DNA from 2 places in the Paenibacillus sp. Marseille-Q7038 genome. Region 1 is predicted to be linked to the other one. Evidence: predicted binding sites of a transcription regulator. Region 1 holds the regulator's gene; the other holds the start of a gene.

Region 1 (15,811 bases):
ATTTCCCAGCAGTTAGCCAAGAACGTATTCTTGACTCGGGATAAAACATTCTTCCGTAAAGCTACTGAAGTGTCAATCGCACTAGCGCTTGAGCGGAATTATACCAAAGACGAGATCCTTACCATGTATTTGAACCGTGTGTGGTTCGGATATCAGGAATATGGAATTAAAGCAGCTTCGCAGTTTTATTTTGGTGAAGATGATCTAAGTGAACTGGAACTATGGGAAGTTGCGACACTGGCTGCGATTCCAAAAGGACCGTCTGCTTATAACCCTTCAGGGAACCCAATTGATTCCAAAGCTCGTAGGGGTGTAGTTCTTGATCTGATGTATGAGCAAGGATATATCACGAAGGAAGAGATGGAAGAAGCGAAGGAAGTTGAATACACTTACGAAAGACCAAAAGAAGAACGTAAATATGATTCGTATGTGGACTATGTTCTGAAAGAAGCTGAAGAGGTAACAGGCAAAACGACTGATGATTTGAATATTGGCGGATATCAGATTTATACAGCGATGAATACGCAGGCTCAGGAAGCAGTCGAAGAAGCTTTCAAAAATGATGATCTGTTTGAAGATAGTCCTGATGATGAGAAAGTTCAAGGGTCAATGGTTATTATGGATCATGAGTCAGGAAGTATCGTTGCTCTTCAAGGTGGACGTGATTATCAGCGTCAAGGCTTCAACCGTGCAACTAGCAGTTATCGTCAGCCGGGATCGGCATTTAAACCAATTGCATCGTATGCACCGGCTCTGGAGACAGGGAAGTTCACGAAAAACTCTAGTTTGAGTAATGAACAGCAATGTTTTGGTGATTATTGTCCGAAGAACTTGCACGGATATTCCAGCACCATTGGAATGGCTGATGCGATTACTAAATCGGAAAATATTCCTGCAGTTTGGTTGCTTAACGAAATTGGTGTAGGAACAGGCTACGAGTTTGCTAAAAAACTGGGCATTACGATGACGGAAGATGATCGTAACCTTTCGATGGCGCTCGGCGGTCTAAGTAAAGGGACGAATACACTGGAAATGGCTACAGCGTATAGTGCATTTGCCAATCGCGGTCAGTACCAGGAAGGTTATGCGATTACGAAGATTGTAAATAGTGATGGCAAAACGATCTATGAGCATAAAGATGATAAAGAACAAGTGATGAGTGAAGAAACAGCCTATCAAATGACCCAGATGATGCAAGAAGTTGTCAACAGCGGAACGGGTACGAGTGCTAAATTGAGCCGACCAGTTGCGGGTAAGACAGGTACGACGCAAAGTGGTATCTCTGGAAACAGTGCAAACCGTGATGTATGGTTTGTTGGTTATACACCGGAATATACCGCAGCCGTATGGATGGGGTATGATGAACCAGATGCAGAGCATATGCTGAAAAACAGTAGTAAACTTGCTGCTACCTTCTTCAGTACAGTTATGGAAAAGGCACTTGAAGGGGTAGAACGAAAAGAATTCTTTACTCCAAAGAATGAAATTCCTGACACTCCAGTGGCTCCTCCGGTAGAAGAACCGGAAGTAGAAGTAGATGTATCGGTCAGCGGTCTGAGTGCTTCGTATGATGTTAACCAAAAAGCGGTATCTCTTAGCTGGAAAGGATCATCTACCGAAGGTGAGAAGTACCGCGTATACCGTAAAGAATCTTCAGAAGGTTCATTTACTCGGATCCAGGATGGAATCTCAGACACAAGTGCAACCGATACGGGAGCATTGCCGGGACTCACCTATGAATACTATGTGACCGCAATTAATCCGGAAAATGGAGAAGACTCTGCTCCGTCGAACACAGTTACTCTCTTCATTGAAGCGGAAGAGGTTATACCTGAAGAGCCAGAGCAACCAGAAACACCTCCTGTGGATGAAGGTGAAGATTCTGGTGAAGACCAGAATGACACTGATAATGGTGCTAATAACGGCAACGAAAATGGCACCGGTAATGGATCTGATAACGGATCTAATGAAGGAAATGGCAATAATAACGGCAACGGTAATGGTAACGAAAATAGCAATGGTAACAATGGAGGAAATGAAAGTGGCGGCGGTGAAACCGAAACTCCTAAGCCTGGTGAAAACAGCGGATCTGGTGGAGAAAGTGAAACAACCACTCCAGAAGAAACGGTTCCACCTGCTAATGAGACTTCTCCTGCTACGAATGGAGCTACCACTCCCCAAGCCGATACCAACAAACAAGATGAAACTACACCCTAAATGAATCATTTCAATTCAAAAGAAGCCAGCAGGTGATCAAACCTGCTGGCTTCTTTTTGTTCTACGGGAAGCGACTTTGAGTGTATATCTTAAATATGGTAAGCTGTAAATACCTTGTAGATTGTTCTTAATTGAGATGCGAAATGTGCGAATTAAGAACTTGGATGTAGTGAAAGGATCACTTCATCAAAAATGATAGGCATCGTATTTGGATGTGAGTAATGAATGAAGAGGGATGAGGATGAAAAGAAAATTCGGAGATCGAGCCAATTGGCGAAGAATTACCAATCGGCAATTTGCTTGCCGATATGTGGAGAGTGAAGAATTCACAGGCTATTTATCCCTTTATACGATTCATGATTTGAAGGAACCGCTGTGGAAGACGTATGGTGGATATACGTTTTGCACTGCAGATAAAGGTTATTCTTGGCTTCAGTATTTTCCAAAAGATGAACATTATGTTGTGACAGCCATGTTTGATGATGAGGAGAAAATTGTTGAATGGTACATTGATACCTGTCGTAATCAGGGGATTACGGATCAAGGAGTACCTTGGTTTGATGATTTATATCTCGATGTGATTGTCCTCAAAGATGGAGAAGTATTTTTGCTGGATGAAGATGAACTGGATGATGCACTGGAGAAAGGCCATATTACAACAGCAGATTATGAACTATCAACAAGAACGGCGCAGTATCTTCTTCAGACGATTGATGCTCATTCCTTTCCTTATTTCAAAATGTCCCTGGAAGATCGGGCGAATCTATTTGAAAATGGTGACTTTAAGGAGTAGACATGAAGATAGAGAAGATGAGAAAGAGACTGAAATTAAAAGATGTTATCTACGCCACGAAAGCTAGAAAGCGATTTTTTAAGATAATCCTCTTGTTGGCTGTTCTCTTTTTACTTTGGATCGGGTATACCCAGTGGAGAATTCTTACGCCGAGCGAATCTAACATAAGCGGACAAAAGGTAGATGTCGGAATTGTACTTGGAGCCTCGCTTTGGGGAGATGTACCGAGTCCTGGTTTACAGGAACGATTGGACCATGCGCTGATGTTATATGAAAAAGGGACGTTTACTTATTTCATCGTGAGCGGAGGGCTTGATAGTTCTGAGCATAGGTACACAGAAGCTGAAGGGATGCAGCAATACCTTGTTCGGCAGGGAGTAGATCCTAAGTATATTCTTTTAGAGAATGAAGCTACGAGTACTTACGAAAATTTACTATACAGCAAACGCATCATGAATGAACATGGCCTCCGTTCTTCGGTCATTATTACTCATGATTTTCATGGGATGAGATCGCTTGAAATTGCTACGTTCCTTGATTATGATAAACCAATGATTTCACTAGCTGAATCCCTTGTCATGCCATTTTTACCTAGCCAAATAAGAGAAACCCTCGCCTACTCGAAGTGGAAGATTGATCAGATTGTGCTCTCTTTCTAACAACCTACTTCGCAAAACTTCTAATAACATTCGCTCCGCTAGAATACCTTAAGTAGAGGAAGTTAAGCCCCTGAAGAGTAGAGGTGAGCGTTAGATGAATGGAAGAGCGATGGCAGCTGGAGGGGGTCAGGAAGGTAGACCTTCCCGGCAAATAAATGTGGTACTTCGTAATCACACGGATTTGTATAGTGTACAGGGCGGCTCAACAACAGAGGCAGATACAACGCAGGCTCAGATCAAAGATAATCCTCAATTCGCTATGTACCAGGATATTCAAAAAGAGTTAGACGAACTCGTGGGACTTGAAAGTATAAAAGATTTTGTGTTTGAAATATATGCGTTTTTGCAAATTGCACAGATGAGGACCGAGGCGGGTCTAGTAAGCGGCTCTCATGTTTACCACATGGTCTTTAAAGGGAATCCTGGTACTGGGAAAACAACAGTGGCGCGAATTGTTGCGAAACTATTTCAGAAGATGGGGGTTCTGACCAAAGGACATTTGATTGAGGTAGAACGGGCCGATCTTGTGGGTGAATATATTGGACATACCGCTCAAAAAACGCGGGATCTGGTTAAAAAATCGCTTGGTGGTATTTTGTTTATTGATGAAGCCTATAGTCTAGCTCGCGGTGGAGAGAAAGATTTTGGTAAAGAGGCGATCGATACATTAGTGAAAGCAATGGAAGATCACAAAAATCAATTTATACTTATCCTTGCTGGATACTCAGAGGAAATCGATTTTTTTATGCAGACCAATCCGGGTTTACCTTCTCGCTTTCCCATTCAGATCGAGTTTCCAGACTACTCCATTGATCAATTGATCCAAATATCAGAACTTATGGCAAAAGAACGGGATTATATTTTAATGCCGCAGTCCATACTCAAATTAAAACAACATTTGCTAGAAGAAAAAAATGATACCTCTCAAGCATTCAGTAACGCAAGGTATGTTCGGAATATTATTGAAAAGTCGATTCGTCACCAGGCGGTCCGGCTGCTAAATCAATATTCGTCAGGAAGCCCGGGAAAGCTCGAGCTGATGACTTTGCGAACAGAGGATTTAAAACTTGAGACGAAATAAATGAAAAACAATAATACAAGCAAACGATATGAAAAATAAGGGGCAAACATGATGGCAAACTCCACGCACGAAACAAATATGGATATAAAAGATAGAGCAGTTTTAGTCAGTCTAGTGACGGATCAAGTGAAACGAAGTGGAATTAACCCAGAATATTCTCTGCAGGAACTTGTTAAACTGGCAGAAACAGCAGGGGTTGAAGTACTTAGTGTAATTTCGCAGAACAAGGAAAGAGCGGATACCAAATGGTTTATCGGAAAAGGAAAAGTAGAAGAACTTAGACTCGTTGCGGATGAACTGGGGGCGACTACGGCTATTTTTGATCAGGATCTCTCGGGTGCTCAAGTACGGAACCTGGAAGCGAGCCTCGATCTCAAAATCATTGACCGTACTCAGCTCATCCTTGATATTTTTGCCCAAAGAGCAAATACAAGAGAAGGAATTATCCAAGTTGAACTCGCACAGCACTCTTATTTACTTCCGCGCTTGTCCGGTCATGGCAAGAATTTATCACGTCTAGGCGGCGGAATCGGAACCCGTGGACCGGGGGAAAGCAAGCTTGAAACAGATCGTAGACATATTCGTAATCGAATCAGCGATTTGAAACGTCAACTGGAAGAAGTGACGCGTCATCGTAAACTGTACAGAGAGCGCCGCAAAAAGAGCGGGGTTATTCAGGTTGCTCTTGTTGGTTATACGAACGCGGGAAAATCAACCCTACTAAAGCAGCTGACTGCAGCTGATGTATACATTGAGAATCAATTGTTTGCTACCCTTGATCCTACTTCACGTACGATGGAACTTCCCAGCGGCAAAGAAATCGTTCTAACGGACACCGTTGGGTTTATTCAGAATCTACCGCATGATTTAGTAGCTGCATTCCGCGCTACACTTGAAGAAGTGAATGAAGCAGATCTTATTCTCCATGTAGTGGATGCATCGTCCGAGATGAGAGAAGATCAGATGAATGTCGTTCATAAGATCCTTGAAGATCTAGGAGCGGCCGATAAACCGCAGATTGTACTATTTAATAAAAAAGATGCATGTACGCCTGAACAGCTTCAAATGCTGCCATCTGGTAAAGGGTATAAGAAGATCAGTGCCTTTGACGAAGCAGATCTACTTAGCATTCGTGAGATGATTCAAGAGGAACTGGCAGGAGATACAGTTAAGTTCCGCATACCGGCAGAAAGAGGAGATATTACTTCAGTTATTTACCGTGTGGGTGATGTAATTAATACGGAATATGATGAAAGTGATGTTATATATGAAGTACAAGTTCAGCAAGGGGAATATGATAAATATGGACATATGCTGAAAGAGTTTATTGAAGTTTAATTATTTGACGTGATTTTACCGGATAACAAGATAACAACTAAAGTGCATATCATGTCAGATTTGTACGCATGAGGAGAGAAGATGAACATGAAGGCCGTTTTTTCAGAAGAAATTGTTCGTTTAGGACAAGAGATTGAAGAGAAGATTGAAAGTAAGTTACGAGAAGTCGATCGTATTATCGATAAGAATCAGTGGAAAGTCATTGAAGCTTTTCAGAAGAAGCAAGTAAGTGATTATCATTTTGCAGGTTCCACTGGGTATGCTTACAATGACCGCGGACGTGAAGTGCTAGATGAAGTTTATGCTGAAGTATTCGGGGCAGAAGCAGCATTAGTGCGTCCGCATTTTGCCTCGGGGACACATACCATTGCTACAGCGCTTTATGGAGTACTACGTCCAGGAGATGAACTGCTATATATTACAGGCACACCGTATGATACGTTACATAAAGTCATAGGAAAAGCTGGGGATGGTACAGGTTCACTACATGATTTTGGAATCACGTATCAGGAGACTGCACTTACGGCGGAGGGTTTGATTGATTGGAGTGCAGTGGAAGAAGCCATCAATGAACGTACAAAAGTGATCGGGATTCAGCGTTCCAGAGGTTATGACTGGAGATCATCTTTTACGGTGACGCAGATTGAAGAGATGGTTCAAAAAGTAAAGGCATTAAAAGAAGACGTCATTGTTTTTGTTGATAATTGTTATGGAGAATTTACGGAAGAGAAAGAACCTACCGAAGTAGGTGCTGATCTAATTGCAGGTTCTCTGATCAAAAATCCGGGCGGTGGTATAGCTGAAACCGGTGGTTATATTTGCGGAAAAGAAAAATATGTTCGGCTTGCTGCTTACCGGCTCACGGCACCAGGAATCGGCGGAGAAGTTGGAGCAATGCTTGGGACTACAAGAGGAATTTATCAAGGCTTATATTTAGCCCCTTCCACGGTCGGACAAGCAATCAAGGGAAGTATATTTGCAGCTGCAATGTTTGAAGCGGTTGGTTTTGTCACAAAACCTGCATGGCATGAGATGCGGACCGATCTCATTCAGGCTGTTTCTTTTGATGGCCCAGACCATCTCATTGCTTTTGTTCAAGGTATTCAGAAAGCTTCGGCAATTGATAGTCACGTGGTACCAGAACCTTGGGACATGCCAGGTTATGAGCATCCAGTGATTATGGCAGCAGGAACTTTTATTCAGGGTGGAAGCCTTGAACTATCGGCAGATGCACCGATTAGAGAACCTTACATAGGATATATGCAAGGTGGTCTTACTTACTCCCATGTGAAATATGGCGTTCTTATGGCACTGCAAACCATGAAGGACCGTAATTTACTGTGAGTTTTCCTTACATATCATTGACACTTCATATCATATAAATGTACAATGATGGTATATAGTATACTTGGAAGGTAGATGAACGACATGGGTGATGAAATCCGCAGAAATATGGCCTTATTTCCTATTGGAATCGTTATGAAACTTACGGATCTTTCTGCAAGGCAAATTCGTTATTATGAGCAGCATAATTTAATCGTCCCAGCGCGTACATCAGGAAATCAGCGTCTTTTCTCTTTTAATGATGTAGAACGATTGCTTGAGATTAAAGCTTTAATTGAAAAAGGGGTCAATATTGCGGGGATTAAGCAAGTAATGAACCCAGTAACAAAAGAATCAGAGGAAGCAACAGTTATTACTCCTGACACCGAAGTGAAACGAAGAGAGCTATCGGATTCTCAGTTGCATCGGATGCTCAAGCAACAGCTGGTTGCTGGTAAACGTCCAGGTCAGGTTTCCTTAATTCAAGGTGAGTTGTCACGCTTCTTTAACAAAAAATAAGTTTCTTGAGGCGTGAACTTGGGTGATAAGTTGAAATAGGACTTCAGGTTCACTTTCTTGACATGTGGAAGTGCGCCTGTGACAATGAATGGGGAACCAACATTTTCTAAGTAATAGCAATCGTGCTATTTCTGTTAGAAAACGGATCGGCTGTCCTGCATGCACTCATTGAAGCTGATACTTATATGAAGAAAAGGGAGAGGATTTTGTGAGTTTTACTAAAGAGGACATTATTCGTATTGCAAAAGAAGAAAATGTGCGTTTTATCCGTTTACAATTTACTGATCTGCTCGGTACGATCAAGAACGTTGAAATTCCAGTGAGCCAGTTACAAAAAGCATTGGATAATAAAATGATGTTTGATGGATCTTCCATTGAAGGTTATGTTCGTATCGAAGAATCCGATATGTACTTGTACCCGGATCTAGACACTTGGGTCGTATTCCCATGGGTTGCTGAGAACCGCGTTGCACGTCTTATCTGTGATGTATATATGCCGGATGGTACTCCATTTGCTGGAGACCCGCGTGGTATTTTAAAACGTGTACTTAAAGAAGCAGAAGAAATGGGTTATACTTCCATGAATGTGGGACCTGAACCTGAATTCTTCTTATTCCGCACGGATGCGAATGGTAATCCGACAACGGAACTCAATGACCAAGGTGGTTATTTTGACCTTGCTCCCATGGATCTTGGTGAAAACTGCCGTCGTGAGATCGTACTTACTTTGGAAGAGATGGGCTTTGAAGTGGAAGCTTCTCACCATGAAGTGGCTCCAGGACAACATGAGATTGACTTCAAGTATGAAGAAGCTATCAAAGCAGCAGATGAGATCCAAACTTTTAAACTCGTAGTAAAAACCATTGCTCGTCAGCACGGTCTGCATGCAACCTTTATGCCGAAACCTCTATTTGGTATGAACGGATCAGGTATGCACTGTCACCAGTCCTTATTTAAAGGTAATGTAAATACATTCTATGATGAGTCTGACGAACTTGGTCTGAGTAAAGAAGCTCGCCATTACATGGCAGGTATTCTGAAACATGCTCGTGCTATGGCTGCGATCACGAATCCAACTGTGAACTCTTACAAACGTTTGGTTCCTGGATATGAAGCACCTTGTTACGTAGCATGGTCAGCAAGTAACCGTAGCCCGATGATCCGTATTCCAGCATCACGTGGTCTGAGTACTCGTGTAGAGGTTCGTAACCCAGATCCAGCAGCGAATCCTTATCTTGCACTTGCAGTTATGCTGAAAGCAGGTCTTGACGGTATCAAACGTGAATTGTCATTACCGGCTCCTATTGACCGTAATATCTATATCATGTCAGAAGAAGAGCGCATTGAAGAAGGTATTCCTTCCTTGCCAGCTGACCTGAAAGAAGCATTGCATGAACTAATCCGCAGTGAAGTAATTACGGATGCACTAGGCGAACATGCACTTGCTCATTTCTATGAATTGAAAGAAATCGAGTGGGATATGTACCGCACACAAGTACATCAATGGGAACGCGATCAATATTTGACGCTTTACTAGAATGGAAAACCCTTGGCGCTCTTAGCGACAAGGGTTTTTTATTTTTTTGGAGGAAAGACGGAGGGGGATTAATTGTGGGTGGTCACCCCAGAAATACCCACAAAGTTTGTGTATTTCTCATATTTTTTGATCGAGTCTTTTTCTATTTTCTTTGATACGTGAGCGTAGATATCAGAAGTGATGCTGATACGACGTTCGTAGTTCTTTTCAAAAGTAGAGAAATGCGGAACTTTATCATAAAATCCATAGCCCAAAAACCAACGATACGCCATATTGGTTTGTACTTCTTCGATCGTTTTTCGCATGGAACGAATACCAAAGGTATATTGGGCAAGGGGTAGTTTAATTAAGATGACCGGATCGATGCTAGGCCGTCCAATTTTCGAATAATGATCCTGAACCAAATCGTAGATAAAGGAAAAATCGATCGCTGATTCGATTTTGCGAACCAATGATCTTCTGAGACGAGTTGATCAAGAGCAACCAATTTCAGGTTGGTCACGCTGAGTGGATGATTGTTTCATTAGTATGATTGTCACCTCAAATGAAAAGTTATTTCTATTTCATTATCTTTCTAATTATCTTGAATATATCAAATGTCGTCTTACTGTAAATCTTGTTATAGGTCGCTTTCTAGGGATTGGTAAGCCATCCCGTCCCCTTGGCATTTTCAGCCCTAAGCTATGTGTAAGTTGTCCTTTAATGCTTGTTTGTGCACTTATACGTTTCCTGGAACTTGGTTTCCTCAAATCACTCTTCACTCGACACCTCTAATTTACAAATATTATGAATCAAGATATATTCATCTTAACATATATTTTCCAAAGGAATAATTATACTAAATTACTAGCTCAATTCCTATGAACTAATACAAAATATACTATTGAAAGGTAATATATTTTTTTAAATTTTATCAGTGAGTTTGATATTGAAATGGTAAAGTAAGAGAGTAATATTATCGTAAATGATTTTAAAACATATTATTGAAAAATAAGGTTAATGAATAGTCTAGTATATCGAAGGAAAATTAATTAATTATAATAAACAATCATGCTATTTCCAATTAAAGGAGAGTTGAATGTGGACGCTAACTTAGAGAAGTTGATTAAATTTATTCGTAAAGGAGAGGTTGTTCCTTGGATTGGTTCTGGAATGTCATTAGGGGCTGGTTATCCTTCTGCAAGAGGGCTTTCTGAATCGATAATCAAGGAAGCGGTTACGGAACATCAAACTATTCTTGAGAGACATAAGGAAAATTTGCAAAAACTAACTGGAGAGTTTGTAGAGATGAATGGAGGGAGTAGACAGACGCTTATAAAGGTTTTAAGACAAGAATTTCGAAAGAGCCCTACTAATCTTTCGACTCACAAAATTCTAGTCCAGGTTCCACAATTCAAATACTTTGTTACAACGAATTATGATCGTGCAATAGAAAAGGCACATGAAGAAGTTTATTATGATAATAAATTAAATGTTGTAGTTAAAGATGAAGATTTAGCACTTATGGATAAAAAATTGGTTACACTTTATAAAGTTCATGGTGATGTGGATAATCCAAATCAAATAGTTATAACAGAAGCAGATTACACGGACTATTTCCGGCGTACCCATAGTAATTTGATATGGAATGAGATTAAGAGCCTGATACCTAAAAATTCAGTCTTATTTATAGGTTTCTCACTAGAAGATCAAAACATTGACTCTATATTTGCAGAGATAATCGAACATTTAGAACCAATTCAGAGAGAAATGTTCTTAATAGCACCAAATATGCCTGAGTATAAGGTTGGGAAATATGCTAAAAGAAATATCCACTATATTAATATGAGGGGAGAAGAATTTTTTAATATACTGAAAATAGAGATAGAAAAGAATATTGTTAATGATGTGCGATCAGGCTTTTTGTCTGTTAAAGAAGCATTACCGATTTTACAGTCTAAAGGTTTGGATACTAATTTTTCTCATGACAAAACGGGGAATCACTTCTTAAGATCTGCTAGTATATCGCCGGAGGTAGCTTCTGATAAAAAATTCTCAGGTTTATTAAGAGCGAACCCCCAAGTACTACAAGCAATATTAAATCAGTTGGAATCTGGTGCAACAGATGAAATTTTCTTACCAGAAGGTGAAGGGATTTCTATTAGAACCGAATTTGATGGTGTTGAATTACTGGATATTAACTTAATTAAAAATTTGTCTTTGACACCAAATCCAAGTTGGCATGGGAAATGTGATCTTGCACTGCATCCAAGCAATATGTACATAGAAGATGTAGATATAAAATTATTCTACAATCAGAGATTAGTTACTCTAATTTTCGATGTTTCTCCATTTAATGTTAAGTTTATAATTGGTACAGAAGATGAGTCGCAAAATTTTAAATTTGATTTCAACGGTGCTCTAATTCCCAATGTTTTACGAGGTAAACATGTTTATGAATTTTTTAGGGAATGGATAACAGGGAAAGAGTTAAGATTTTTTAGTGATAGTTTTCCTTTTCAAAATATCCCAAAAATACAAGATATAAAATTGGATAATGCAGTAGAAGCTTTAGATGCCAGAATCGAACTCTACAATAATCTATTGCTAATACAAAATAATTTTCAAGTTAAATTTAATATACCTAATGAATTAACTGAAGATGATATTAAGTCGATAACTGATCTTATAAACATTTCGTACGGGAAAAAGAAGAGGTTAGAAGAATGCACAGTCGAATTGGAGAATGATCATTCATTAATTAAAACTATTAACACGCACTCTTTTTCATACAAGTTCACTTTTAGCGAAAAGGAAACAATTAGACTCTTTGGGCAAGAGATAAATGTGGGTTTTCCAGTAATAGATTCAGAGGATTTTTATGTAGTTGATATTGATCGAACTTTAGAGGATTTACAAACTAATGCTAGTGTTAAACTTAAAATTAGGAGCCGAAGTAATAATATTTATCTTTATTTTGAGGATAATCCACCATCTGAAGATAAATAAAAGTAGTGGAGTAAAACGTGAAAAGCAGAGATCTGAGTTATAAGATCTCTGCTTTAAAAATATAAGTGCAAATTAAATTATTTTTATTTTTTAAAAAATTAATGAAAATCACGGAATAGGCCAATAACTTTACCTAGTATAGTTACTTTGGTAAGCCGGAGAGGTTCATATGTAGGATTCTCAGGCTGAAGACGTACATGATCTTTTTCTTTATAGAAAGTTTTCACTGTAGCTTCATCATCTTCCGTCATAGCTACGACGATTTCACCATTGTTAGCCGTTTGTTGCTGACGAACAATGACATAATCCCCATTGACAATACCAGCTTCGATCATACTATCTCCTACTACATTCAACATAAACACTTTCTCTTCTCCCACATATTGCATAGGTAAAGGGAAATAGTCTTCAATATTTTCTGTTGCAGTAATAGGAATACCTGCGGTTACTTTACCGACTACAGGAACTCTAACAACCGTCTGAGCAAATTGGCTTGTCTCATCTAACTCATCATGACTCAAAAGCTCAATTGCACGAGGTTTTGTAGGGTCTCTTCGAATTAAACCTTTTTTCTCCAAACGATCCAAGTGTCCGTGAACAGTGGAGCTGGACGCGAGTCCGACAGCTTCACCAATCTCTCTTACGGACGGTGGATATCCTTTTAATCGAACTTCATTTCGTATAAACTCCAAGATTGCTAATTGCCTGCTGGACACCTTCGACATACCGTATCAACTCCACTTAATAACGTTTGGGAAAATTATAGCATAGAACCTCCGTTCGTACAAACGTTAGTTCTAAAATAGAACGAACAATTGTTCTAAAAAGTTATTGTCCAAAACACATGTTCGTGTTATAGTGATCAATATAGAAATGAGAACAAATGTTTGGAGGACGATATATATGCTAAAATACAGTACATACAATAGTATCTATAGCAATGCAGAAGGAACTAAGAATCATACTTTACTTGGTAAGTTACTTCATCAATTTATTTATAATAATAGACGCTTTTTGGTTCGCCTGGTCATCATTCTTAGTGTTGCTTTTTTATGTCTAACTGGGTTTATGACGGTTCTTACTAATGCAAGTAAAATTGTTTCCTACCAAGAGTTTGTTGTATCTACAGGAGATTCTTTATGGTCGATTGCTTTGGATCATAAACCACATCGCATGGATACCAGGGAGTATGTTGAACAAATTAAGCGGCTGAATGTGATGGAAACGAGTGATATTCAAACAGGACAAGTATTAAACTTACCTCATGTAGAGTAAGAAAAGATGCTTTTTGTATTTTAGAATTTTTGTATTAAAAAAGTTTAATGAAGTCTTACTTTAATTTTACAGTTCATTGATGCTGTCTATATCGTTTTTTAATGCATGATCGGCAAGGGCGCAATTCACAATTGTGTCCTTTTTTTGTTGTTTACATAAGGAGGTCTTGCCATACAGGTATATACCTTGACAACCCTTTATTTACATGGCAAAGTTAAGGAGATTGTGCTTTTTTAAGGGAGTAAATTAGATGAAGGAAGAGGATTCCATTATGCTAAAACCACTTTTATTCCCATGAAAAAAAGATAGGTTTAATCATAGTTATGAGTGGAGAGTTAGTATATAACTACCATGATATAATAACTGGATTGCACAGATTTTAAAGGGGGATTTACATGGCAAGTTCATTTGAAAGAGCAGTCAAAAGGAATCAACACAAAGTAAATAAGAATCGCAAAAAAAAGGGACAACCCGTCCTTGGCTCCGGAATGGAAAATGAAGATATTTTTAAAGGAAGAGCATTTATATTTCCTTTCGTACTCGTTGTACTAGCCTTTATGTTCTTAACGCTTAGCGGCCTTACAAAAGGCGGCGTGGCTGGATTTGATTGGGTTGTATTTGTACTTTATATGGGACTAGCACTGATGTATTTCTTCCGTCGTCCTTATCTTAAAGTAGGTAAGAAACGGATCAAGACTATTAAGCTAAGCAGAGAACGTTCACTTGGTGCAGAAGACATCAAACGTATTGTGGTAGATAAAGGGTCTATTATTATTGAACACAACGATAAAGGCAGTAACTGGGCTTTTAGTCGTTTGCTTAATTTATATGATACCGACGCAATGGGCGAAAGATTAATTACCTTTGCACAGGCACATCAGATTCCGGTAGAGGATAAGAAAGCTCTAAAAGAAGCTAAATAAATCGATATACTCAAGGGGAGAGAACAAGATGTCAATTAAAGCAGTGATGTTCGACTTGGATGATACCCTGCTATGGGATGAAAAGAGTGTGGAAGAGGCTTTCTACGAAACATGTCTCTATGCCTCAAAAAAATGCGGTGTGGATCCTCATGAACTTGAAGTATCGGTAAGAAACGAAGCTAGAAAGCTGTATGAATCTTATGAAACTTTTCCATTCACGAAAATGATTGGCATCAATCCCTTTGAGGGACTATGGGCGAATTTTAATGCTGGAGAACAGCCTGAATTCAGAAAGCTCGAACAATTAGTACCCGGATATCGTAAAGATGCATGGACGAATGGACTTGCGGCACTTGGTGTGAATGATAGCGAACTTGGTGCAGAGTTAGCTGATAAATTTGGTAAAGAGAGAAGATCTCGTCCTTATATGTATGATGAGACTCTCGAAGTTCTCACAGAGTTGAAAGGTAAAGTGAAGTTGCTGCTTCTCACTAACGGATGTCCTTCTTTGCAGCAAGAGAAGCTCGATGGTGTGCCTGATTTGGTTCCTTATTTCGATCACATCATTATTTCTGGGAAGTTTGGTAAAGGAAAGCCGGATGCTGCGATATTCCATCATGCCTTATCCCAGCTTGATGTGTCCGCAGAGGAAGCGTTAATGGTAGGAGATAAGCTGACTACTGATATTAAGGGTGCGCTTTCTGCAGGCATTAAAGCAGTGTGGATTAACCGTAATGAGAAAACAAACGATCAATCCTTTCAACCTGATGTTGAAATTAAACATCTTACAGAAATTTACGAACTGTTATCATAATAGAACAACTTTAGATTTCACTTCCATGAACCGCTTGGCTGTTTGAATAAAACAGAAGCGGTTTTCTTTTATCTTCATACGAATAGAAGAGAGGATTTATAAAGATGAGACGATTATTTGTATTACTATGTTATGCGATGATCTCCCTCATATTATTGAGCGGATGCCAAAAGGAAGGAAGCGAATTCACGGAAATGAAATTACTTGAACCAATAAAGGTAGAACTCGTTGTTCCTGAAGGGGAAGCAGTTGCAGTCTCTGACCTTGTACAATTGGAAGCCATTGTTACTCAGCAAGATGAATACATAGATGATGCAGACGATGTGACATTTGAAATTTCTTTA
Region 2 (15,811 bases), 1.3 Mb from region 1:
TAATATTGGACGGTTCCCTGTTGGAATGAAGAGGCTTTTTTGTGTAATTTTGAATAGAAACAGATCCTTAACTGCCATAATAAACAAATATGGACGTTTATCAATGGCAGAGAAGGGCGTGTTTATTAATGCAAGAATTAAATAATAAAACAAAAGAAACAAACAATGAAACCCCAATCGCACCGCAAGAAGAGATTAAAAATAATCCAGTTGTAAATACCATTCAAGAACTAGGAACAACGTCTGTTCCTGTCCCGCCTGGGGAATCGAACATTTTTTGTATGACGATTATCGGTCAGATCGCAGGACATCTTATATTACCGCCACAAAATAAAACAACAAAATATGAGCATTTAATTCCTCAGCTTGTAGCTGCAGAGCAAAACCCGCGCATAGAAGGAATCCTCATCATTTTAAATACAGTGGGTGGAGATGTGGAAGCGGGACTAGCCATTGCTGAAATGATAGCATCAATGACGAAACCTACCGTTACGGTGGTTATTGGGGGAGGACACAGTATAGGTGTTCCTATAGCGGTCAGCAGTAGCTATTCGATTATTGCAGAGAGTGCTACCATGACCATACATCCGATCCGAATGAATGGATTATTCATTGGTGTACCTCAGACTTTTGAATATATGGAAAAGATGCAGGAAAGAGTCGTCCGTTTTGTAACTTCTCACTCGCGGATCTCCGAAGAGCAATTTAAACAGCTTATGTTCAAGACAGGGGAGCTTAACCGTGATATTGGAACCGCAGTTGCAGGCGCTGATGCAGTTGAGTATGGGCTGATGGATGCGGTAGGCGGCATTGGGGACGCGATTAAAGAATTAAATCGCCGTATTCAAGCAGGGAAAGACATGGCCGAGCCGAAAGGATTAACACAATGACGATGTATACGGTAATGCCTACGGAGCAGCTTTGGGAAGGGATGTGGAAAGAACAGCTGCCTATGATGGAGATGAGTGTAGCGGGACGTTTAATTCAGGTGATGCCGAAGGACGAAAAAACAGGGATTATTGTAAGAATGTTAAGTGGAGGGTTATACGACTATTTAGATCCTGCATATTCACCGGGGAGAGAAATCCCGCTTTATACAGGGAAAATAGAACAAGGATAACCTTCTATACAGCCGAAAAAGAACATATGTGCTGTAGTATGTACTTATGGTATAATATTCTTCTGGAGGTGACCTTTTTTGGCCAGAAAGAAGAAAAAGAAAAGAAAATCAACCCTTGGTGGGGTTCTTAAATACGAGATCTATGGAATCATTTTGATTACTTTGTCTGTTATTGCCCTCTCTGGTGAGGCCACAGTTGGACGCTCTTTATCCAAAATGTTTGGACTTTTACTGGGCAAGTTTTATTTTGTAATCCCGCTTATCGGGATATTTTATGGCCTCATGGTGATGATTCATCGGAAGTGGCCGGCGAGCTGGAATCTTAGAAAAAGCGGCTTGGTGTTGCTTGTCCTTGCTTTGACCTTAATGAGTACAATCTCAGCTATGGAACAGAAGCTTGGTCCGATGGATCTGTTACGTGCATCCGAAGTGATGAATCAGATACATATTGATTTGCAAACCGAACTGTTAAGAGCGGATGAAACAAGTAATGCTTCCATGCTGGGTAGAGATATCAGCGGAGGATACATCGGAGCGGTAGAATACGCTATATTGTTATGGTTATTTGGCAATATGGGTGCGAACTTGATGATGATTGTTATGTTCTTTATCAGTTTTATGTTGATTACCGGTTTATCTTATGTAGACTTAATGCGAATATTTAAAACTCGTGTCCTTCGATCAGGACGAGCCCTTGCTGCGAAATGGAAATCTACATCTAAATCAGGGACTACTCGCAAATCAGGTACGAAAAATAAGACGAAACCAAAACCGAAAGTTATTCCTTACCATGATGAAGAGGACGAAGAGGATCAGTATATGGAGGATCTCCCTAGTCGCAAAGCACCTTTATTCTTTCAATTGTTTGGTAATGCGAAGACAAAGCAGCATGCAGATGATGATTCTCAGGTAGATCCGTATCAAGAGGGTGGACAAGAGGTGGTTTACGGATCGGCCTCTTCGGATACGAATCTTCCATGGGCAGAAGGATACTCGGAGCTCAGTAACTCTTTACCAAAAGATTCAGAAGTGAAACCGGGAGGTGCTGCAAGTTCAGCGCCCATCATTCGGGACTTCTTTGAGAATGTACGTAATGAAAATGCGGTGGAGGAAGATGATCTGGATGATGCTTATCCTTCAGAAGAGAACCTTGCTGTATCTTCAAGCGTAGTGGAAGAGTCTGGTTCTGTTTCAGATGTAGTCCATTCACCGGAAGTCCTATCTAAGGTAGACTCGGGAACAGTAGAAGTACCAGAAGAAGGTGCCATTCAGCAACCGGCTCCACCGCCTAAACCTTATAAGCTTCCACCGTTTAAGTTGTTGTCTAGACCAAGTAACAGCGGTAAGGGTGGAGATCAGAATGATTACAAGCAAACTGCACGTAAACTAGAGGCTACGCTTGAGAGCTTTGGTGTCCGCGCTAAAGTCCTTGAAGTCGTTCGTGGTCCAGCGGTAACAAGGTATGAAATTCAGCCGGATATCGGTGTTAAAGTGAGCCGAGTAGTCGGTTTAACGGATGATATTGCACTTGCGCTTGCGGCTAAGGATATTCGTATGGAAGCTCCCATTCCAGGTAAATCCGCCATTGGTATTGAAGTACCGAATGGAGAGGTGTCCGTTGTTACGATGCGTGAAGTGATGGAAACTACGGTCTTCCAGGAAGCAGAATCCAAGCTTTCTATCGCATTTGGCCGTGATATCTCGGGTCAAACGATTGTCGGAAACTTGGCAAAAATGCCCCATCTACTTGTTGCCGGCGCTACAGGCTCAGGGAAATCCGTGTGTATCAACGGAATCATCACGAGCATTTTGTATAAAGCGAAGCCCGATGAAGTGAAGTTTCTGATGGTCGATCCCAAGATGGTAGAACTTAATATGTACAATGGGATCCCGCATCTGCTTGCCCCTGTGGTGACGGACCCGAAACGTGCTTCACTTGCGCTTAAGAAAATTGTTGTCGAGATGGAAAAGCGTTATGAGCTGTTCTCTAAGTCAGGTACCCGGAACGTAGAAGGATATAATAATCTGATGAAAGATAATCCTGCTGCTATCCTTCCTTATATCGTTGTAATTGTCGATGAGCTTGCCGACCTTATGATGGTTGCCGCCAATGACGTAGAAGATGCCATAGCGAGACTTGCTCAGATGGCTCGTGCTGCGGGCATACATCTTATTATCGCAACTCAAAGACCGTCCGTTGACGTTATTACCGGTGTAATCAAAGCGAACATACCATCCCGAATCGCTTTTGGTGTTTCTTCACAAGTCGATTCCCGTACAATACTTGATATGGGGGGAGCAGAGAAACTTCTTGGTCGTGGAGACATGCTCTTTATGCCAGTCGGTTCTTCTAAGCCGGTTCGTGTACAAGGCGCGTTTTTGAGCGATCAGGAAGTAGAGAATATTGTGAGCTATGTTCGTGACCAGGCAGAGGCAGAGTATGATGAATCGCTTGTACCTGAGATTGATGATACTTTGCAACAAGCGGAAGAGATTCAAGATGAGCTCTATGATCAAGCTGTACAGATCATCATAGAAGCCAAACAGGCATCCGTATCTCTCCTTCAGCGGCGAATGAGGGTAGGTTACACTCGTGCTGCAAGACTTATTGATTCTATGGAAGCTAGAGGTGTTATTGGTCCTTACGAGGGCAGTAAACCGAGAGAAGTTCTTATCTCCATGGAACAATTTCAAGCAAATAAAATAAGTTCATAGTATGACTAAGGAGTTCCTTTCTAATGCGAAAGGGGCTCCTTTTTTATTTTCATATTTACTATTTCCACTCTTTAACATCTTTTCTACTATGACTAAACGTGAATAGGAACAATAACTGCTAAACATAATAAATGTAGCCAACAAGAGAACATTAAAGAAAGGTAGATTCTACACATGCGAAAAATCAATCTTTGGATCCTCGCCGGCGTGATCTTACTATCGGCTTCTTCATATCGTCTGATCCTGATGACAAATGAAGAAAAGACAGAATCAAAAATCGAGCAGAATGCCGAAGCAGTTCCTACGTTTAGTCAAAACCTGGTTACATCTGGTGCCTATGGACAGGATGTATATGAACTTCAAGGCCGGCTTAAGTATCTTGGTTACTACTATGGTAAGATTGACAGCCACTTTGGACCCAAGACACTAGGTTCCGTCAAGTGGTTCCAATCGGAATTTGGTATCAGAGTAGATGGTGTCGTTGGTGCTAAGACAAAACTTAAACTTTACAACGCCACTAAGGATTGGCGTCCAACCGAGCCAGGACCAGGGGCAGCTAGTGGAGGCAACTCATCTTCTGGTAATAACTCGGGAAGTGATAACAAGGGTAATAGTGGAAGTAGTGGGAATAGTAACATGGGAAGTACCAACTCACTGGGACTAACTGAGAATGAGATTAAGATAATGGCTAATGCCGTTTACGGAGAAGCACGCGGGGAACCTTTTGAAGGACAAGTGGCTGTAGCAGCTGTCATATTAAACCGCGTTGAATCACCGCAGTTCCCAAATACTCCGTCAGGTGTTATTTTTCAACCGGGTGCGTTTACGGCTGTAGCAGATGGACAGATTTATCTTGAACCGAACGAGCAAGCACGGAAAGCGGTAATGCAAGCCTTAGATGGATGGGATCCATCAGGAGGATGTCTGTACTACTTCAACCCGAAAACAGCGACTTCTAAATGGATATGGTCTAGGCCTCAGGTGAAAACGATTGGTCAGCATATATTCTGCATGTAAGTTATAGAATGGGATGGATAAGAGTCTATTACATTTCTGAAAGCAGCAGCTAATTACTTAATAAAGAATGTACGGACAGCAATCGGCGGATTTCCCTCCGGTTGCTTCTGTGCTTTTGAATGAGTTAGAATGAAATCATACTAGGAAAATTAATGAAAAATTATGACGTCGTAAAGGGGTTTTGAAACTTGACTAATACAGGATTCGAACGCGGCAGCAATCAGCATATTCGCATTCATGTGCTGCCTACCAAACGCTTTAAGACGTTTGCCATATCTCTGTATGTGGGCGCGCCGCTTAAAGAAGATACGGTAACCAGTACAGCATTGATCCCATTCGTTTTGCGTAGAGGAACATCATCATATCCAGAGACAATCCAGTTTCGTGAGCAGTTAGAAGAGCTGTACGGAGCAGGATTCGGTTTTGACGTATATAAAAGAGGAGACCATCAAATTATCCAGTTCCGTATGGATACCATTAATGACTCCTTTGTTCAAAGCAGTGATCGTCTGCTTGACCGATCCTTTGCTTTTCTAGGCGAAGTGGTTACAAGCCCTGCGAAGGAAAATGGTCATTTCCGCTCTTCCTATGTTCAACAAGAGCGGGATACCGTTCGCAAAAGACTAGAGTCCATTGTAAATGATAAAATTCGTTACGCAGGAGAGCGCTGTATTGAAGAGATGTGTAAAGGAGAACCCTACCGTCTTCATCCTTTAGGAGAACGTAAAGATCTTCCGGGAATTGATCCAGAAGGTCTTTATCATTCCTATGAACAGTGGCTTCAGAACGCGGGAATGGACCTATACGTAGTAGGAGACACCACTCTTGAAGAAGTGGAAAAACTCGTAGAGAAGTATTTTCATCTGAATCGCAATACTTCTTTCGAATATAAAACGGAAGTAAGTAGTCGTCAGCACCGCGAAGTACAAACCGTTGTTGAGAAGCTGAATGTAAATCAGGGGAAACTGAATATGGGTCTTCGAACATCCATTACATATGGAGATGACCAGTATGCATCTGCCTTAATGTACAATGGTATTTTGGGCGGGTATCCTCACTCCAAACTGTTTGTTAACGTGAGGGAGAAACATAGTCTTGCTTATTATGCTTCTTCGAGATATGACGGTCATAAAGGGATTGGAACGATTCAATCAGGAATCGAGATCCCTAATTACGAGCAGGCGGTCGAGATTATAAAGAATCAATTATCCGATTTAAAAGAAGGTAAAATCTCTGACCTGGAGATGAACCAAACCAAGGCGATGATTCGTAATTTGCTTAAGGAAATCGGAGATTCCGCATTTGAAATGATTTCTTACGATTTTAACCGTCAATTGTCAGGTAAAGAACGGACAACGATGGAACTGCTGAAGCAAATTGAGTCCTTAACGAAAGAAGATGTTCAGAAGGCAGCGGAAACGTTCCAGTTGGATACCATTTATTTCTTGAGAGATCAGAAGGGGGAATGACCGGTGGAGAGCATACGATATGAACATCTACAAGAAACTTTGTATTATGAAGTAATGGACAACGGTCTTTCTGTATATGTACTCCCTAAACCGGGGTTTGAAAAAACCTATGCTACCTTTGCTACGAAGTTTGGTTCTGTTGACAACCATTTTCAAGTAGAGGGTAAGGAAGAGCAGCAAGTACCGGACGGGATCGCTCATTTTCTGGAGCATAAAATGTTTGAAGAGCCTGAAGGCGATGTATTTGCTAAGTTTGCCTCTCATGGAGCTTCTGCTAATGCATTTACAAGTTTTGATCAAACCGTATATTTATTTTCAGCTACCGAAAATATTAACGAAAATATCGAGACACTTGTGAATTTCGTACAGAATCCTTATTTTACAGATCAAAATGTAGAAAAAGAAAAAGGAATTATCGGTCAGGAAATTAATATGTATCAAGATAATCCGGATTGGCGCGTATATTTTGGATTAATCGAAGCTATGTTCCAAAAACATCCGGTGCGGATTGACATTGCCGGTACGATTGAATCCATCAGTACGATTACGAAAGAAACCCTATATGATTGTTATAATGCATTTTATCACCCGAGCAATATGCTTCTCTTTGTAGTAGGTGGAGTGAACCCAGAGGAAGTCATGGACCTCATTCGTAATAATCAGGCCCAGAAGAATTATGAGAAGCAAGGAAAAATAGATCGTTTATTTGAAGAGGAACCTCTGGAAGTAGGACAGAAACGCCGGGAAGTAAAACTTGCGGTTTCTTTACCTAAATGTTTATTTGGGTTTAAAGAACTTAGTAAAGGTCTGAGCGGCGAGGAATTGGTTCGAGAGGATTTAACCACGCGATTGATGCTTGATTTATTGTTTGGTTCAAGTACTGAACTGTATCAGAAACTTTATGACGAAGACTTAATATCCGATGGTTTTGGGCATGAGTATAACAGTTCAGCACAGTATAGCTTTTCCGCAGTCGGCGGAGATACAAAAGATCCTGATCTTCTGTTAGAACGTGTTCGTACGGAAGTGGAAGCGATGCAGCAAAAAGGGTTTGACCAAAGTCACTTTGAACGGACTCGCAAGAAAAAAATGGGTGGATATTTGCGTATGCTTAATTCCCCTGAGAGTATTGCACATGAATTTACTCGTTATCAATTCCGCGGCGGCGATCTTTTCCGTGTACTGCCTATTTATGAATCTATTACGCTCGAAGATGTAAATCGTCGTCTTAGAGAACATATTAATTGGGATCAGCTGGCCGTATCTTTGGTGGTGAGTCCTTAACATGGAGAGAGAAACCGGATCCTTTATGAAGCCTATACTCGATACAACGGTTCTGGTTACAGGAGCAAGCAGGGGAATTGGAGCTGCCATAGCTAAGCGTTTTGCGTCTGTTGGAATGAATGTAGTTATTCATTATATGAACTCTCATGAAGCAGCCAACGAAGTCGCAAGGCAGTGTATGGACTTTGGCGGTAGAATTATGACCGTCAGTGCGGATCTAACCAGTAAAGAACAAATCGAGCGCATGGCTCAAAAATTAAAAGATTATGATATGATTCCTGATATTCTGGTAAATAATGCTGGGATTTCTCATTATGGTCTTTTATCCGATGTCACGGAAGAAGAATGGGATCATGTCATGGCAGTGAATCTGAAAGGCACTTTCCTCTGCACACAAATGTTTATGCCGGATATGGTTTCCCAGCGGTATGGCCGGATCATTAACGTCTCATCAATCTGGGGGATTTCAGGGGCTTCTTGTGAGGTTCTATATTCAGCGACTAAGGGAGGCATCAATGCCTTTACGAAAGCGCTGGCCAAAGAACTGGCTCCCTCTGGTGTGACGGTGAATGCAGTGGCGCCAGGTGCCGTGGATACAGATATGATGAATTCCTTTGACGAAGAGGAAAAGAGAACGTTAGAACAAGAAATTCCGGCAGGGAGACTTGCTAAGCCAGATGAAATCTCGTCGTTGGTCTATTTTTTAGCACTCCCTGAGTCTGGTTATATTAATGGACAGATTATTTCGCCGAATGGCGGTTGGTTGACCTAGAAGACAGTAAATTAATTCCTGTATAAGGAGTACGTACCTTGCTCATATTAACTACTGCTCACTTTAAATCTCATGAGAATGCTAAGGAGGATTTAATGATGTCAACAGTAGTCAGTAATTTTGATGCATGGAAAAAATTTCTGGGTGATCGTGTAGCGCAGGCCGAAAAACTCGGTATTAGCGAAGATGTCATTAACAAACTTGCTTACGAAATCGGTGATTTTCTTGATGAAAAAGTCGATCCGGCAAACCCATCCAACCGCGCATTAAAAGAACTATGGGACGTGGGTAATGAGGAAGAGCGTCGTACAATTGCTAAGCTCATGGTCAAATTGGCTAAGAAAAACGCATAGTGGCGCAAGGAAGAGCTCCCGAAAGGGAGCTTTTCTGTAATTGTTACATCCTTGGTTCTTGTAATTCATTTTTATTTTATATATCATTAGTAAGACCCATGTTTGATGGATTCAGATCCAAACATTTTCTGCTCGGGGAATGACTGATTATGTCGAATATTGAGGAATAAGCTTCAGAGGTGTTAATATGGAGTACAAACAATGGTATATGGAGTACAAAATACATAAGAACAGACCTGGACTCCTTGGTGATATTGCTTCCATGCTTGGAATGCTTGAAGTAAACATTTTGACTATTAATGGTGTTGAAGGAAAAACAAGAGGGATGCTGATCGAGTCAGATGATGATGAGAAGATCCAACTCTTAGGTCAAATGCTGAAAAAAGTGAATAACATTACGGTAACAGCTCTTCGTGCGCCAAGACTTGTGGATATACTCGCTGTCAGACATGGCCGATATATTGATCGTGATTCAGATGATCGTAAAACTTTTCGCTTTACTAGGGATGAACTTGGGTTACTTGTTGATTTTTTGGGTGAAGTATTTAAGAAGGAAGGAAATCAGGTGATTGGTCTGCGGGGAATGCCGCGTGTAGGGAAAACGGAATCCATTATCGCGGGAAGTGTATGTGCGATGAAACGATGGACGTTTGTATCGTCGACCCTATTGCGCCAAACCATACGTAGTCAGATGTCTGAGGACGAAATGAACCCAAATAATGTTTTTATTGTTGATGGGATCGTGAGTACAATTCGTTCTAATGAGAAACACTATAATTTGCTGCAAGAGATCATGAGCATGCCGAGTACGAAAGTAATTGAGCATCCTGATATTTTCGTGCAAGAATCTGAGTATGACTTTAATGATTTCGATATTATCATTGAACTTCGAAGCACTCCAGACGAAGAGATTATATATGATACGTTTACTGCAAATTATACCGATGATCTGTAAAGGTACAGCGATAATTTAAAGAAATGTGTTTTTTATAAATGAAATACATCTTTGATAAGACAAAAAAAGAGGAGGAATTCGCATGTCTGAACTGGGTCAGCAGTTGAAAGAGGCCCGGCTGCAAAAAGGACTAAGCCTTGATGATGTTCAAGAAATGACGAAGATTAGAAAAAGGTATCTTGAAGCAATCGAATCGGGAGATTATAAAGTCCTCCCTGGCAGCTTTTATGTGCGGGCGTTCATTAAAACCTACGCTGAAACGGTAGGATTGAATCCCGATGAGTTGCTCGAAGGACATAAGAAGGATGTTCCAGATTCAGAACAAGAAGCTACAATGGAACCGGTTATTACTAAGCGTTCCAGCCGTCCGGCATCGGAGCGTAATAACAAATGGCTCACTACTGTATTACCTTGGACTTTTTTGGCTCTCATTCTAGTCTTAATTTACGTTTATGCGGTCAGTGATAACGGTAATAAGCAAGCTGAGACACCAAGTGATCCTGATACGGAACAGCTTAACCCACCCGTAAATGAAACGCCGACACCACCCGAAGACGAGGGAACTGCCGGCGAGAATACAGAGGAGCCAGGTACCGATGTAGGTGGTGGTGATCAACAAGATCCGAATGATGGAGAAGATACTCCGGCTGAAGAAGAATCTACGGAGGAAGAACCTGTCGAAGAGCCAACTGAACAGCCAGTGAAGATTACGCCAAGTGGTAAAGCAGGTAACATTACGATCTTTGACGTTGCGGGCGGCAGTGCTGATGAACCGGTGAAGGTTGTAATCAAAGCTTCAGGTCTTAGCTGGATGGAAGTATATGCAGGTGAGAACTCTAGTGGTGAGAAATTGTTCAGAGATAACACGGCAGAGGGGCAAACCTACAGCTTTGATCTGGGCCCAGAAGGAATGTATATTAAATCTGGTTATGCTCCCGCTACGGAAATTACCGTTAATGGTGAAGTAGTTACCGATGGCAAGACGACGAATCGGATTCGTTTAGAGCGTGTGGAAGGATCAAGTTCTGATCAGAGCAATACTGCAGGCGAAGATGAATCTTCAGATTCTGGCGAGTAATTGCCTACTCTAACATGTACAGCGAAATGTCGCTGTACATGTTTTTTCGAGTAAGGTTTTCTGACAACACTTTGAAAAGAGATTCGATTTATGTACCCTATTCTAATATAATGTTACATAGGGCATCATGACTAATGAAAGGAAGTGGATAACATGAGTGAAAGTTCATTTGATATTGTATCCAAATTAGATTTGGCGGAACTAACGAACGCCGTAACCCAAGCAGAGAAGGAAATTGCGAGCCGTTACGATTTTAAAGGTAGTAAGAGCAGTCTTAAAATAGAGAAAGATGCGCTTATTATTGTTTCTGATGATGAATATAAACTAGGTGCAGTCATTGACGTTTTACAATCAAAAATGGTTAAAAGAGGTCTACCGCTAAAAAATCTCGACTATGGCAAAATTGAACCTGCTTCTATGGGTACAGTGCGTCAGCGACTTGGTTTTAAACAAGGAATTGATCAGGATAACGCTAAAAAAATCAATATTCTGATTCGTGACTCTAAGCTGAAAGTGAAAAGTCAAATTCAAGGGGATCAAATCAGGGTCACTGGAAAAAATCGGGATGATCTTCAAGCAATTATACAGTTGCTGCGCTCAAGTGATTTGCCTCTTGATCTTCAGTTTACAAACATGAAGTAAAACAAGACATGCATTCATGAGTAAATCTCTATTAGTTTTCATGCTCGCCATATTTAAAATATTTATGTTTATTTAATATGCAAGAGTAGTATAAATAGAGATGTTGAGATTTACATTACATACCTCATGAATGACAAAAAGACATAGGTGGGATTTGCTACGATGCAAATCTCCAAGTACGATCTAAAGGGGAGGGCGTCTTTCTTGAATTTACCCAACCGAATCACACTAGCAAGAATTTTTATGATTCCGGTCATGATGATCTTCTTGCTAGTTGATTTTGATTTCTATCCATCTCCAATCCAGTTTGGTGACTATTCTCTTCCTTATAACCAGCTCATTGCTGTAATTATTTTTATCGTAGCTGCGAGTACAGATGGAATTGACGGATACATTGCGCGAAAACACAATCTGGTTACCAATTTGGGCAAACTGCTCGATCCTCTTGCAGATAAACTTTTAATTACTGCCGTACTGGTTTCCTTAGTTGAAATGGGCAGCGTACCCTCATGGATGGCTGTTGTTATTATCAGTCGCGAATTTGCGGTAACAGGATTACGTCAGGTAGCGCTCCTAGATGGTTCAGTTGTAGCTGCTAGCTCTTGGGGCAAGGTGAAGACGGTAACTCAAATTATCGCAATTTCTCTTTTGTTATTGAATAATTTCCCGTTTGCTTTGATATCCATTCCTATGGATGTCATTTTCATCTGGCTGGCCACCATCGTGACTTTATACTCTGGAATCGACTATTTTGTTAAGAACAAACATCTTCTTCGTCAAAATTAAGCTTAAACAAAAGCGTAATTGTTTAATATAATTTTATAATTAAACCAAAAGAGCAATAGGTTAATCCTATTGCTCTTTTGGAGACTAGAAACATAAGCTGGGAGACTGGAGGAGTTAAAATGAAAGCAGAGATTATAGCAGTGGGTACAGAACTTTTACTCGGTCAAATAGTGAATACGAATGCTCAGTTCCTATCAAAGGAGCTTGCCGCTATTGGTGTGGATGTATACTTTCAAACGGTTGTCGGGGATAATGCGAACCGAATGAAACAAGCGATAGAAACGGCTCGCAGCCGTGCAGATATTGTTGTTTTTTCAGGTGGAATCGGTCCGACTCAAGATGATATTACAAAGGAAGTTTTAGCCGATCTTCTGGGACTTAACCTTCTCATGGACCAGCGTTCCTTGGATCAAATTGAAAAAATGTTCACTAGACGCGGTACAGTAATGACGGAAAATAATAAACGTCAAGCTACTATTATAGAAGGAGCAAGTCCGCTGCTTAACGAAACGGGACTAGCACTTGGTAATGCGATCAGTCATGAAGGAACCCATTTTATTATTCTTCCTGGTCCTCCTAAAGAGCTGAAGCCTATGTTTACAAATCAGGTCTTGCCTTGGTTGTATCAGCATGTTTTAGCTGGCGAAATGCCAATATATTCAAAAATGCTTAAGTTTGCTGGTATCGGTGAATCCATGCTGGAGGACAAGCTGAAAGATTTGATTACAAGTCAAACGGATCCCACGATTGCGCCTTACGCCAGTGAAGGAGAAGTTACCGTACGAATCTCAACAAAGGCTCCAAGTGAAAGGGAAGCCATGGTGAAGCTAAACGAGCTTGAGCTACTCATTCAGCAACGTTTACCTCAGCATATGTATGCAAGCCATGATATTCCGATAGAACATGTTATCGTTGAGATGATGGCAGATCGTGAACAGACGCTGGCAGCAGCTGAGAGTTGCACAGGAGGACTCTTGATGGCCCTTCTTACTTCTATTCCAGGCAGTGGAACCATGCTCCGAGGTGGATTTGTATGCTATTCTAATGAAATGAAAGAGAAGCTTCTGAATGTGCCGCATCATTATCTTGAAGGAGAGGATGCGCCTGGGGCCGTGAGTCCTGAAGTCGCGAAAGTACTCGCAGAACAAGCTCAGATGATTACAGACTCAGATTACGGACTATCCATTACGGGTGTAGCAGGCCCAGGATATTCGGAGCGAAAAGAAGTCGGACTTGTATATATCGGTATAGCTGAACGAGGCAAGGAGACAGAAGTTCATGAGTTAAAACTGAGCGGTAATCGGGAAACGATTCGAATCCGTTCTGCCAAAACCATTTTATATCGTTTGTGGCGCCGACTGATTGAAAACGAAAAACTTAACTAGATGATCAGTTAATAAGTAGATAAATATAACAACTAGTAAAATAAATTTTATCAAATTTGTTTGACGCTTTTGTTTGGAACCAGTATACTACAAGTAATCGGAAGAACCGGGCGCAAATCAGATTTGCACAGGTTCTTCCTTTTTTTGTGTTCTGAAGATCAGCGGGCCCCTGATCTCTCAAAAAAACGAATGTATGTTCTCAAAAAATGCTTGGCAAACGAGTCCAAAGAGAGTATCATAGAGTTATAAACATAGAAGGATGTGAGTTTATTGTCAGATCGTCGTGCAGCGTTAGATATGGCGCTACGTCAAATAGAGAAACAATTCGGTAAAGGTTCAATTATGAAACTGGGTGAATCAACTCACATGCAAGTAGAAATTGTACCCAGCGGATCGATTGCTTTAGATATTGCACTAGGAACCGGCGGATTTCCAAGAGGTCGGATTATTGAAATATATGGACCAGAATCATCAGGTAAAACAACTGTTGCACTTCATGCTATTGCTGAAGTACAAAAGGCAGGCGGACAAGCTGCATTTATTGATGCAGAGCATGCGCTTGACCCGCAATATGCAAGTAATTTGGGCGTAAATATTGATGAATTGCTTCTTTCTCAACCAGATACAGGGGAACAAGGTCTTGAGATTGCTGAAGCTCTTGTAAGAAGCGGTGCTGTTGATATTGTGGTAATTGACTCTGTTGCAGCACTTGTACCTAAGGCAGAGATTGAAGGAGATATGGGGGATTCCCACGTAGGTCTCCAAGCTCGTCTGATGTCTCAAGCTCTTCGTAAGCTGTCTGGTGCGATCAGTAAGTCCAAAACGATTGCAATCTTTATCAATCAGCTTCGTGAAAAAGTGGGAGTTATGTTCGGTAACCCAGAAACAACACCAGGTGGACGTGCACTGAAGTTCTATTCCACAGTTCGTCTTGATGTGCGACGGATTGAAAGCATTAAGATGGGTAACGACGTTGTCGGAAACCGTACAAGAATTAAAGTAGTCAAAAATAAAGTGGCTCCTCCGTTTAAACAAGCCGAAGTCGACATTATGTACGGTGAAGGGATTTCCAAAGAAGGAAGTCTTATTGATATCGGTGCTGAACATGGGATTGTTGACAAGAGTGGCGCTTGGTATTCCTACAGCGGTGAACGTTTAGGCCAAGGCCGTGAAAATGCAAAACAATTCTTGAAAGAAAATGTTGCGATTGCTAATACAATTGAGCAAAAAATTCGTGAAGCGAGCAATTTGACAACGGTTGTTGAAGCTCCTTCTGATTCAGACAAGGCGAAAGAAGAGAAAGAAGAAAAAGAATTGTTTGAGGTTGAATAAGAGGATTTGCCGATTGTGAGAACAATAGTGTAAAGATAAGAAACCGCGGCTTATTTTTAGCTGCGGTTTTTTTGTTTTATGGCGTATGTCGGATAGACGATCGATAGTAGAACAAAGTATGGGGGGACGGGCTAAATTGAGAGAATACGAAGAGTTCGATAACAATGAAGAAGCGCAAAGAGGCGTGAGCCACTTTCCTGAGCAAAAGCTTGAAATTACCCGTGTAGAGAAGATGAAAGGACGCAATGCCAGGTATATCATCTATTTTGGTGAATACGAATTATCCGTTCTTGAAGATGTGATGATTAAATATCGAATGATAAAAGGGAACACTTTTCATAAAAATGAGCTGGAAGAAATCATAATTGCAGATGAAAGGCAGCGTGCTTATGTAGAGGGACTTCGTTTTCTCGGACGAAAAGCAAGGACGCGACATGAAATATCAAAAAAATTAAAAGAAAAAGAGTTTACATTACCTATTATTGAAGAAATATTAACCAAACTTGAGCAAGAGGGACTCATTGACGATTCATTATATGCTAAAGAATGGACTAGACAGCGTATTTCAAATCACCGCAAGGGAAAACTGTGGGTAGGTCAAGAGCTTCGTCAAAAAGGCATTGCCAAAGATGATATCACAGAAGCACTTGGTGAAATTAGTGTGGAAGAAGAGTGGAACAGCGCTCTTATGGTTGGACGCAAAAAATGGAATCAGATCAAAGGTGATCTTACGGAAAAGAAACGTAAAACTTTCCCTTTTTTAATGAGAAGAGGATACTCTGGAGAAGTGACACGAAAGGTAATGACAGAACTTGTTCGAGAGAGCTCTGAGGAGGAACAGGAGTTTGATGAGGATTTTTAGGGAAAAAGTGGTGACCGAGGTCCCTAAAATGTTCATTCTCT

What was found. The regulator LexA, encoded in region 1, represses DNA repair genes until DNA is damaged. The targets are predictions, from matches to a motif close to CGAACATATGTTCG.
Region 2: the regulator LexA is predicted to act here: its motif matches at 13,763-13,776, upstream of recA (recombinase RecA).

Annotation. Positions count from the first base shown of each region.
Region 1 is NZ_CBCOOM010000001.1:2,304,154-2,319,964, reverse strand. Features, by position in the region: gene ACWPWY_RS10960 (PBP1A family penicillin-binding protein) at 1-2,217, shown strand, start outside; gene ACWPWY_RS10955 (DUF402 domain-containing protein) at 2,459-3,010, shown strand; gene ACWPWY_RS10950 (YdcF family protein) at 3,013-3,669, shown strand; gene ACWPWY_RS10945 (AAA family ATPase) at 3,764-4,750, shown strand; gene hflX (GTPase HflX) at 4,802-6,088, shown strand; gene ACWPWY_RS10935 (methionine gamma-lyase family protein) at 6,176-7,432, shown strand; gene ACWPWY_RS10930 (MerR family transcriptional regulator) at 7,517-7,930, shown strand; gene glnA (type I glutamate--ammonia ligase) at 8,139-9,467, shown strand; partial or broken gene ACWPWY_RS10920 (transposase) at 9,602-9,991, opposite strand; gene ACWPWY_RS10915 (SIR2 family protein) at 10,548-12,455, shown strand; gene lexA (transcriptional repressor LexA) at 12,554-13,180, opposite strand; gene yneA (cell division suppressor protein YneA) at 13,359-13,730, shown strand; gene ACWPWY_RS10900 (methyltransferase) at 14,126-14,653, shown strand; gene ACWPWY_RS10895 (HAD family hydrolase) at 14,682-15,467, shown strand; gene ACWPWY_RS10890 (FixH family protein) at 15,572-15,811, shown strand, end outside.
Region 2 is NZ_CBCOOM010000001.1:972,101-987,911, forward strand. Features, by position in the region: gene ACWPWY_RS04760 (ClpP family protease) at 129-890, shown strand; gene ACWPWY_RS04765 (YlzJ-like family protein) at 887-1,120, shown strand; gene ACWPWY_RS04770 (DNA translocase FtsK 4TM domain-containing protein) at 1,199-3,835, shown strand; gene sleB (spore cortex-lytic enzyme) at 4,010-4,852, shown strand; gene yfmF (EF-P 5-aminopentanol modification-associated protein YfmF) at 5,041-6,321, shown strand; gene yfmH (EF-P 5-aminopentanol modification-associated protein YfmH) at 6,325-7,605, shown strand; gene ymfI (elongation factor P 5-aminopentanone reductase) at 7,607-8,377, shown strand; gene ACWPWY_RS04795 (DUF3243 domain-containing protein) at 8,476-8,730, shown strand; gene ACWPWY_RS04800 (DUF3388 domain-containing protein) at 8,918-9,685, shown strand; gene ACWPWY_RS04805 (helix-turn-helix domain-containing protein) at 9,768-10,763, shown strand; gene ACWPWY_RS04810 (YajQ family cyclic di-GMP-binding protein) at 10,917-11,405, shown strand; gene pgsA (CDP-diacylglycerol--glycerol-3-phosphate 3-phosphatidyltransferase) at 11,610-12,191, shown strand; gene ACWPWY_RS04820 (competence/damage-inducible protein A) at 12,311-13,576, shown strand; gene recA (recombinase RecA) at 13,847-14,908, shown strand; gene ACWPWY_RS04830 (regulatory protein RecX) at 15,045-15,770, shown strand.